DNA from 4 places in the Streptomyces sp. NPDC030143 genome. Region 3 is predicted to be linked to each of the others. Evidence: riboswitches for the same ligand, from Rfam matches in the RefSeq annotation. Region 3 holds a riboswitch; each other region holds the start of a gene.

Region 1 (2,190 bases), on a different contig from region 3:
GTCCAGCCGAAGACGTTGCCGCCGAGGGCGAGCGGGAAGACCTCGAGCCCCGAGGAACCGAGCTTGCGAAGAGAAGTCATGCTTCTCCTCAACACCGCGGCCGGAGGCGGGTATTCCGCGCCTCCGGCCAACGGTTCGCAACCGTCCGGGAAACCACCTCACCGGTCCCCGGACGTCAGGGGAGGTACGGGACCTCAGGGGTGGGGCCTCGGGGTTTGGGGCCCTTACGCTGTCGGATCTTCGGGCCCTGACGCCGTCAGGGTCCCAGCGGGCTCAGATGCTGAGCCCCTTGCCGCGCAGCCAGGCCGCCGGGTCGATGCCGGAGGAGCTGCCGCCCGGGTGCACCTCCATGTGGAGGTGGGCGCCCGTGACGTTGCCGGTGGCGCCGACGCGGCCGATGACCTCACCGGTGGAGACCTTCTGGCCGACGCTGACGCTGATGGAGGACTGGTGGGCGTACCAGATCTCGGTGCCGTCGTCGAGGGTGAGCACGGTCTTGTACCCGTACGACCCGTCCCACCCTGCGGAGGTGATCGTGCCGCTGTGGACGGCCTTGAGCAGGGTGCCGGTGGGGGCGGCGAAGTCGAGGCCGGTGTGGTAGCCGGAGGACCAGTAGGCGCCGGCCTGACCGAACGTCGAGGTGATGGTGTACGAGGAGGTCGGCAGCGTGTACTGCTTGGCGAGCGCGGCCAGGCGCTCGGCCTCGGCCTTCTTCGCGGCCTCCTCGGCGGCCTTCTTCTTCGCGGCGGCGGCCTCGGCCTCCGCCTCCTGCTTGGCCTTGGCGGCCGCGTCGGCCTCCGCCTTGGCCGCGGCGGCCTCGGCGGCGGCCTGGGCCTTTGCCTCCAGCTGGGTCTGCTGCGACTCGGCCTGGGCCATGATGCGGCTGCGCAGGGTCTCGCCGGCGTCGGCGGCGCTCTCGACGGTGTCGTCGGCCGCGACGGTGGTGCCGAAGCTCGCGAGGGCGGGTGCCGTCTCCTCGGGTGTGTTGTCGTCCGAGATCAGGGAACCCACGGAGGGGAGGTCCGGCATGGAGATGGAGACCGGCGGCTTGCCGGTGTTGGCACTGGCCATGCCGCCCGCGCCGACGGCGGCTATGACGCCGACGCCGAGAACGGTGGAGCTGCGGGCGAGTCCGCCGCGCTGCTTGGCGACGCGGTGCCGGCCGCGTACCGGGCGAATGGACTCCGCGGTGGGGTTCCATTCCTCCCAGGGGCCCTCGTCGGTGCGGTAGCCGCCGTAACCGAAGGTCTGGCTGGGCGCGATGGGGGCTTCTGGGGCAGGCGGGTTGGACGCCACGCGGGCGTGCTCCTTTCCTTCCGTCGCCTACCGGGTTAGCTGACGGGTTCGGAGCGGGAAGGTCTCCTACGCGCGTATACCGACCGTTGTTACACGGCGGATTCCGCGTGATTCACCCCAAGGTGGTGGTTCCCCGGTTCCCTTACGGGATTCGGCGCGTGCGCACGGAGCCGCCTCTTGTGACGGCTGGGACGACCGCGCTGCGTTATCGAACGTTAATAGACCCGAGGGCTGGTTTCCAAGCTGTTCCGCTTGATCAACAACATTTTTGGCCTGGACTTTCGGCGCAGGAGCGGTGAAAAACGGGCGAGTTGGCCGCCGCGGGGGACGCGGGGGCCAACCCTCCGGTTGTGATGGTGACTCAGTTGTTATGCGCTGGGCGCTCGCGCGCTCACGAAACGTGACGACAGGCGCCAGAGGAGACGTGGAAAACCGCGACAGACGCGACGAGGCGGATTCGGGGACAACCGGGGAGAAACCGAGGGGAACCGAGGGAAATCGGAGAACCGGGAGGACCTGGGGGAAACACACCGAGGGCCGGAATCCTGATCGGATTCCGGCCCTCGGCTTTCAGTAGCGGGGACAGGATTTGAACCTGCGACCTCTGGGTTATGAGCCCAGCGAGCTACCGAGCTGCTCCACCCCGCGTCGGTATGACACCAGTGTACGCCATGCGCGGGACCCGAAGTACAACGGTTATTCGAACGGGGTTTCCCGGGGTGGACGGCCCTCCACCCGGAGGTGGAGGTTCGGGGCCTTGGCCAGGTCCTCGTACTCCGGGAGCACCACGACGTCGACGCCTTCCGCGGCCAGCAGACCGGTGCCGTCGGCCGCGGTCACGAAGGTGTCCGGCTCCCGCCAGGCGGTCACGACCCGGCGCACCCCGGCCTCCAG
Region 2 (2,190 bases), on a different contig from region 3:
CGTTCACGATCAGACGTTCACGCCGTGCTTGCGGAGGTAGGCGACGGGGTCGATGTCCGAGCCGTACTCCGCGCTCGTGCGGGCCTCGAAGTGCAGGTGCGGGCCCGTGACGTTGCCGGTGGCGCCCGACAGGCCGATGCGCAGGCCCGGGGTGACCTGCTGGCCCACCGAGACCTCGATGGTCGACAGGTGGCCGTACTGGGTGAAGGTGCCGTCGTTCATCCGGATCACGACCTGGTTGCCGTACGCGCCGCCCCAGCCCGCCTCGACGACGGTGCCGAGCCCGACCGCGCGCACGGTGGTGCCGCTCGCGGCGTGGAAGTCGATGCCGGTGTGGCTGCCGGAGGACCACAGCGAACCGCCGGCGCTGTAGCCGGTGGAGACGTAGGAACCGGTGATCGGCGCCACGAAGGTGTTCAGGCGCTTGCGCTCGGCCTCGCGGGCGGCGCGGGCCCTGGCCTCCCGCTCCTCCTTGACCCTGGCGGCGGCCCGGGCGGCTGCCTCCTTGCGCGCGGCCTCCTCCTGGGCGGCCTGCTTCTGGGCGGCGGCCTGGTCGTCGATCTCGCCGGCGACGGAGTGGCCGATGGTGACGACGGGGGTCAGGCCGGTCTGTTCGGCCGGGGTCTCGGCGGCGAGAGCCGGGGAGGAGGCGACGGTGCCGATGACGCCGGTGGTGGTGAGCGCCGCGATGCCCGCGGCGCGGGCGGTGGTGCGCTTCATCCGGCTGGGACGGCGGTGCTTCCCGGTGGCGCAGGTGAACGCCATGAAGTTGAGTGGTCCTTTCCTTCCCTCTCGCCTACCGGGTTAGCTGACGGGTTCGGAGCAGGAAGGTCTCCTACGGCCACCCTCGCGACACGCGCGGGCGTCCGATTCACCCCAGGGACTGCACAGTTGGGTCCCCGGCTCCCCTGGCTCGCGCCGTACGGGGACTCGGCGATGACTGTCCGGTGCCGCGGGTGCGGCGCAGTGCCCGACGAACAGCCCGGACGACGCTAGACGCGCCCGCTGTCAATCCCCAAACGGAACGCGGGTTTTGTAGCGCATGCCACAGGGCAGACAGGCAGCCTCTCCCCCAATTCGGACATCAGGGGGCCCTGGTGACCGTCTCGTCACCAGGGCCCCTCACGCGTGCGTGCCGCAGCCGGTCCCGGGGCGTGTTCCGAAAGGAGCGCCGCCCGCCCGGAGGGCGGGGCCCGCGGCGTCCGGTGCGGTGCATCGCGAGGCGGAGGGCCGTCCGCGCACCGGGTGTGCGCGGACGATCCCGACCACGCGGCGAGGCGCCGTGCCGGGCGTCGCGGACCGGGCGGGATGTTCGGAACACGCCCTGGAAGGCTCCTGAAGATCTCGCTCGGGCCGCCCGGCCGGCCCCGGATCGCCCGTACCCATCAATCAGGTTGAACCGGGCGAACCGGGCGTGATTCCAAGATTTTCAGCGGACTCCTAGTCGGCCCGGACGACCGTCACCTCGCCGATGCCGAGCGCCTCGACGGGCTCCTTGATCTGTGCGGCGTCACCGACGAGGACGGTGACCAGACGGTCCACCGGGAAGGCGCTCACGGCGGCCGCGGTGGCCTCCACCGTCCCGGTCGCCGCGAGCTGCTGGTACAGCGTCGCCTGGTAGTCGTCGGGCAGGTGCTGCTCGACCTGGTCGGCCAGTGTGGAGGCGACGGCCGCGGCCGTCTCGTACTTCAGCGGCGCCACACCGACGAGGTTCTGCACGGCGACGTCGCGTTCGGCGTCGGTGAGCCCCTCCGCGGCGAGGGTCCGCAGCACCTTCCACAGGTCGTCCAGGGCGGGACCGGTGTTCGGGGTGTCCACGGAACCGCTGATGGCGAGCATCGCGGCACCCGAGCCGTCCGGGGCCGACCGCAGGACCTGCCCGAACGCGCGGACACCGTAGGTGTAGCCCTTCTCCTCGCGCAGGACACGGTCCAGGCGGGAGGTGAGGGTGCCGCCGAGGCAGTAGGTGCCGAGGATCTGCGCGGGCCACACGCGCGCGTGCCGGTCGGGGCCGATACGGCCGATCAGCAGCTGCGTCTGGACGGCGCCGGGACGGTCCACGATGACGACCCGGCCGGTGTCGTCGGCGGTCACCGGCGGGACGGGCCGCGGCCGGGCCGAGGAGCCCGTCCAGGCGCCCAGGGTGTCGCCGAGCAGCGCGCCCAGGTCGACGCCGGTGAGGTCGCCGAC
Region 3 (2,190 bases):
TCGACGGCCTCGAAGGCGCCGGTGGAGGCGCCGGACGGGACGGCGGCACGACCCGTGCTGCCGTCGTCGAGGCCGACCTCGACCTCGACCGTGGGGTTGCCTCGGGAGTCCAGGATTTCCCGGGCTACGACGACGTCGATGGACGGCACGAGCATCTCCTTCTTGGGATGTGACGCTGGTAGTGCGGGGCCCGAGGGGTCGTGACGGACCCTTGCGGAGCCTTGCGACTAGAGCCTAACCGCCCCCGGGCCGTCGGCAGCCGACCGACCGTCCCGTGGACAGCCTGACGGTACACATTGTTCCCGTCCGGAACAAAGAGGGAGGGCGACGATTGGGCGAAATCCGGGGGGCGGGCGGGGTCGCCGCCGGGAGAGGCCGGGGAAGAGAAAACCCCGCCCCGGTGCGTACGGGGGAGAACGCACCGGGGCGGGGAGCCCGTGGGGACGGGGGGACCCTCACGAGGTCCTCAGTGTGCGGACCTCGGCTGTGAGGGGGCTGTGGCCGTCCTGGGAGCCGGGTGTCACTTCAGGTGAAGCTGCTGACCCGGGTAGATGAGGTCGGCGTCCTCGACGATGTCCTTGTTCAGCTGGAACAGCTTCTCCCAGCCGCCCTCGACCTTCTGCTTGCCGGCGATGGAGCTGAGGGTGTCGCCCTTGACGACCTTGTACTCGCCGTCGCCCTTCTTGACCTTCTTGCCGGTCGGCGTGGTGACGGTCTTCTGGGACTTCGTGGCCGGGCGCTCGGCGGAGCGGGAGGCGCTCTGCTGCTCGGTGGAGCGGGAGCCGCTGTCCGAGGAGTCGCCGGAGGACGACGAGGAGGACGAGGACGACGAGGAGGTGCCGCCGCCGTTGTACGCGGCGCCGGACAGGCCCACGCCGCAGACCGGCCAGGCACCCTTGCCCTGGCCCGCGAGGACCTTCTCGGCGATCTCGATCTGCTGCGACTTGGTGGCCTTGTCGGCGGTGGAGGCGTACTGCGTGCCGCCGTACGCGGCCCAGGTGGAGGCCGAGAACTGAAGACCGCCGTAGTAGCCGTTGCCGGTGTTGATGGACCAGTTGCCGCCGGACTCGCACTGGGCGACCGCGTCCCACTCGGAGGCGGTGGCGGCGGAGGCGTTGCCGGCCGCCATCAGCGGGGCGGCGACGGCGGCACCGGTGACACCGGCGATGGCGATGGCGCGAGTGGCCTTGGACGGACGACGGTGCTTGCCCTTGCCGGAAAACAGCATGGTGGATCCCCTCACCGACGCCTGCGAGGTGAGCTGTCGGGTTCGGGCCGGTTGAGTTGCCCGGCCACTCCTCCTGGGAGGCGTGGCTTCACCCCTAGCCGGATCCGGCATCAACTGCCGGGGCCGGCGCTTACCTTGGGTCCCCCGCTCCTGCCTACGGCGCTTGACGCGACGACTGTTCCCGGGCGGCCGCTGGCAGGATTCGGCGTTGCGGCAGCCGGGGCTCGGATTGCCGAGCGGTCACGACCGTAGACACGCGATCGGCGGAATTTCAAAGACGATCAGGGCTTCTGAGACTCATCCCACACTTTCGCCAAACCGGACATTCAGCGCGAACCATGACGTGAACTCCCGCTGTTTTTCGCGGGGTTTCCGCCCTATTCGACGCCCGTGTCCAGGGTCTGACCGGGGACGATGTCGCCCGGGTCGGCGCCGATGACGTCCTGGTTCGCGGAGTAGAGCGCACGCCATCCGCCGTCGAGCTCAAGGGAGTCGGCGATGGACACGAGCGAGTCGCCGGGCTGGACGGTGTAGGCGCTCGCCGCGCCGTCCAGGGTGTTGGCGGCGTGCCGGCCGGAGGGGGCGGTGGCGGCGCCGTCGGCCGCACCCTCGTCCGCGGTGGCGCCGCGGTGGCGGCCGGCGCCGAGGGAACCCGTGTCGACGAGGCTCCAAGAACCGGCACTCTGCCCCGAGTTGTCTGACTCGTCCGTTCCGGGGGTCGCTGTCGGCGAGCTGCCGGTCCCCTGTGAACCGCTCGCCCCGGAGCCCTCGGAGGTGCCCGGTGCGGCGGAGTCGTCCACTCCGGAGGGGGAGGAAGGGGACGAAGGGGACGACGACGGCGTATCCGTTGAGTTGCCGGCATCCGTGGAGGATTCGGCGGACGGGTCGGCGGACGCGCCCGACCCCTTCGCGGAGTCGGAGACTCCTGAGGGGTTCGACGAGCCGGACGAGCCTCTGGACAG
Region 4 (2,190 bases), on a different contig from region 3:
GCACACCGGGCGCAGCCCGGAGCAGGTGAGCGCCGACATCGAGCGCGACCTGATCCTCGACGCCCATCAGGCGGTGGAGTACGGCCTGGCGGACCGGGTCATGCCGGCCCGTCGGGTGACCGGCACCGCGCCGGACGCGAGGTGACCCTCCGATGCTGCCTCCCGAGCTGCCGCCGCTGCCCGCGCTGACGCGGGCCGAGGCCGAGCTGATCGACCGTTACCTCGAGGTGGTCGACCTGCTGGGCCGGATCAACCCCGCCCGCCACGGAGACACCTACCGCGGACTGCGTGCCGCCCAGGCGCTGGTGGGCCGGGTGACCGCCCTGCGCGACGCGCTGACGCTGATGCACCAGCGCGGCGAGAGCGAGGTGCACGCGCCCACGCTCGCGCGGGCGCTGCGCGTCCTGGACGGCGAGCGACGCACGGCGCGCGTCACGGTTCCGCCGCTCTCCGACAGTTGACGCGGCGCGCGTCCGGCCCGGTCGGTCGCGTGACGGGCGCGCCGTCCGGCCCGGGGTTGAAACGGGCTGAACGGCTTACCTCCGTTCGGTGTAGATCTGACTGCTGTTCCGGGCCCTCACGGGTTGCGCGACACCCCCGCGTCTTGGGTGGAACTCAGGGTTCCGCCGCTGGTCGGAGGCCTTATGCGACCTTGACATCTGATCGAACATCAGGGTGTCCACCCGAACGGGTGAGTGGTGAGTAAGCCCACAAATCCCCGATTCCATTGGGATTTTCGGACATCCGTGAGCCAAGATCCGTGACTGACGACAAGCCCCCGCCACAAGCGGCGGGGCGGTCCGGGCGGACGCCGAGTCCTGCCGCCGCCCGGATGACCGGTCGACAGAAGTGCATCGGCAGGAGTGGAGGACCCAAGCACGACGGGTCGCCGGAACGGTCATCCCCGCGGGGAGGCGCCGGGCCGAGCAGCCCTTGGGGTGAAGCCGCGTCAGCGGCCGGGCAACTTCGCCAGCCCGAATCCGACAGGTCATCCTTCACAGGCGGCTGACGAAGGGTTGCGCATGACTGCGCTGAATCGTGTCCCGTCGCTCATGGCCCGGGCCGGTACGGCCTCGGCGTTCGCCATCGCCGCCGTGGGCGCCTCGGTCGTGGTGCCGGGTGTCGCCTCCGACGCCGCGGCCGTGACTCCCGCGACGAAGGCCCTCCAGATCGCCGCGTCCAAGAAGGGTGCGCCCTACAAGTACGGCGCCACCGGACCCAACCGGTTCGACTGCTCGGGCCTCACGCTGTACTCGTACAAGAAGGCCGGCAAGACGCTGCCGCGGACGGCCGCCCAGCAGTACAACAAGACCCGTCACATCTCGGCGGGCAGCCGCAAGGCCGGTGACCTCGTGTTCTTCCACTCGGGGTCGAACGTCTACCACGTGGGCATCTACGCCGGTCACAACAAGATCTGGCACTCGCCGAAGACCGGGGACGTGGTGCGTCTGCAGAAGATCTGGACCAAGAGCGTCTGGTACGGACGGGTCAGGTGACCCTCCGGGGCGGTGCCGGCGGACCTTGACACGCCGTCACCGCCCCGGTTGCCGGGCGAAGCCCCTACCGCGCGCGGCCGCTGCCGTCCGGGCGCGGGTCAGGGCTCCTGCTGGCCCGCCGCCGTCACCGGCTCCGCCGGGACCGCCCACGGCAGTTCGATGAAGACGGTCTTGCCGCCCTCGCGCGTGGGCCGCACGCGCAGCTTGCCGCCGCACTCGGCGGTCAGCCAGCGGATGATCACCATGCCCCGGCCGTTGTCCTGCTGGACGGCGGCCGGCAGGCGTTTGGGGAAGCGCGGGTGGCTGTCGGTGACACCGATGCGCAACTGTTCGTCACGGTCGAGCACGACGTCCACCGTGAAGGTGGGTGACTGCCCGAAGGTGTGCTGTACGGCGTTGGTGGCGAGTTCGGAGACGATGAGCCGGATGGTGTCGGCCACCTCCGTGTCGGCCGGCAGGCCCCATTCCCCGAGGGTGCTCAGCACATAGGCGCGGGCGGTGGACACCGAGGCGGGTTCGCTCGGCAGAGTGACGGATGCTTCCAGATGGTCTGCCATGGCGACGTCGTCCCTTTCCCACGGGACCGCGGTCCGACACGGAGCGGATGGTTCGAGTACGGTCCCGGACTGGTGCTTCGCCGCCAGAGTGCCATCACCCCGCCGGTCACGGGTGGCGATCCACCAGGATGTGCATA

The links. Region 3 has a riboswitch for cyclic di-AMP ahead of ACZ4YY_RS23760 (transglycosylase family protein). Riboswitches for the same ligand answer to the same signal wherever they lie in the genome.
Region 1: linked by a shared signal. The riboswitch ahead of ACZ4YY_RS08350 (M23 family metallopeptidase) and the one ahead of ACZ4YY_RS23760 (transglycosylase family protein) in region 3 are both predicted to bind cyclic di-AMP.
Region 2: linked by a shared signal. The riboswitch ahead of ACZ4YY_RS28325 (M23 family metallopeptidase) and the one ahead of ACZ4YY_RS23760 (transglycosylase family protein) in region 3 are both predicted to bind cyclic di-AMP.
Region 4: linked by a shared signal. The riboswitch ahead of ACZ4YY_RS28985 (C40 family peptidase) and the one ahead of ACZ4YY_RS23760 (transglycosylase family protein) in region 3 are both predicted to bind cyclic di-AMP.

The regions. Positions count from the first base shown of each region.
Region 1 covers NZ_JBVIAY010000004.1:1,060-3,249, forward strand. Annotated here, with positions in the region: gene ACZ4YY_RS08345 (aldo/keto reductase) at 1-80, opposite strand, end outside; gene ACZ4YY_RS08350 (M23 family metallopeptidase) at 274-1,296, opposite strand; cyclic di-AMP (ydaO/yuaA leader) riboswitch at 1,306-1,463, opposite strand; tRNA gene ACZ4YY_RS08355 (tRNA-Met) at 1,871-1,944, opposite strand; gene ACZ4YY_RS08360 (dihydrofolate reductase family protein) at 1,993-2,190, opposite strand, start outside.
Region 2 covers NZ_JBVIAY010000019.1:152,030-154,219, forward strand. Annotated here, with positions in the region: gene ACZ4YY_RS28325 (M23 family metallopeptidase) at 10-765, opposite strand; cyclic di-AMP (ydaO/yuaA leader) riboswitch at 779-946, opposite strand; gene ACZ4YY_RS28330 (M16 family metallopeptidase) at 1,441-2,190, opposite strand, start outside.
Region 3 covers NZ_JBVIAY010000014.1:135,299-137,488, reverse strand. Annotated here, with positions in the region: gene eno (phosphopyruvate hydratase) at 1-149, opposite strand, end outside; gene ACZ4YY_RS23760 (transglycosylase family protein) at 521-1,228, opposite strand; cyclic di-AMP (ydaO/yuaA leader) riboswitch at 1,232-1,400, opposite strand; gene ACZ4YY_RS23755 (transglycosylase family protein) at 1,606-2,190, opposite strand, start outside.
Region 4 covers NZ_JBVIAY010000020.1:128,254-130,443, reverse strand. Annotated here, with positions in the region: gene ACZ4YY_RS28995 (ATP-dependent Clp protease proteolytic subunit) at 1-145, shown strand, start outside; gene ACZ4YY_RS28990 (hypothetical protein) at 153-461, shown strand; cyclic di-AMP (ydaO/yuaA leader) riboswitch at 878-1,019, shown strand; gene ACZ4YY_RS28985 (C40 family peptidase) at 1,023-1,496, shown strand; gene ACZ4YY_RS28980 (ATP-binding protein) at 1,595-2,053, opposite strand.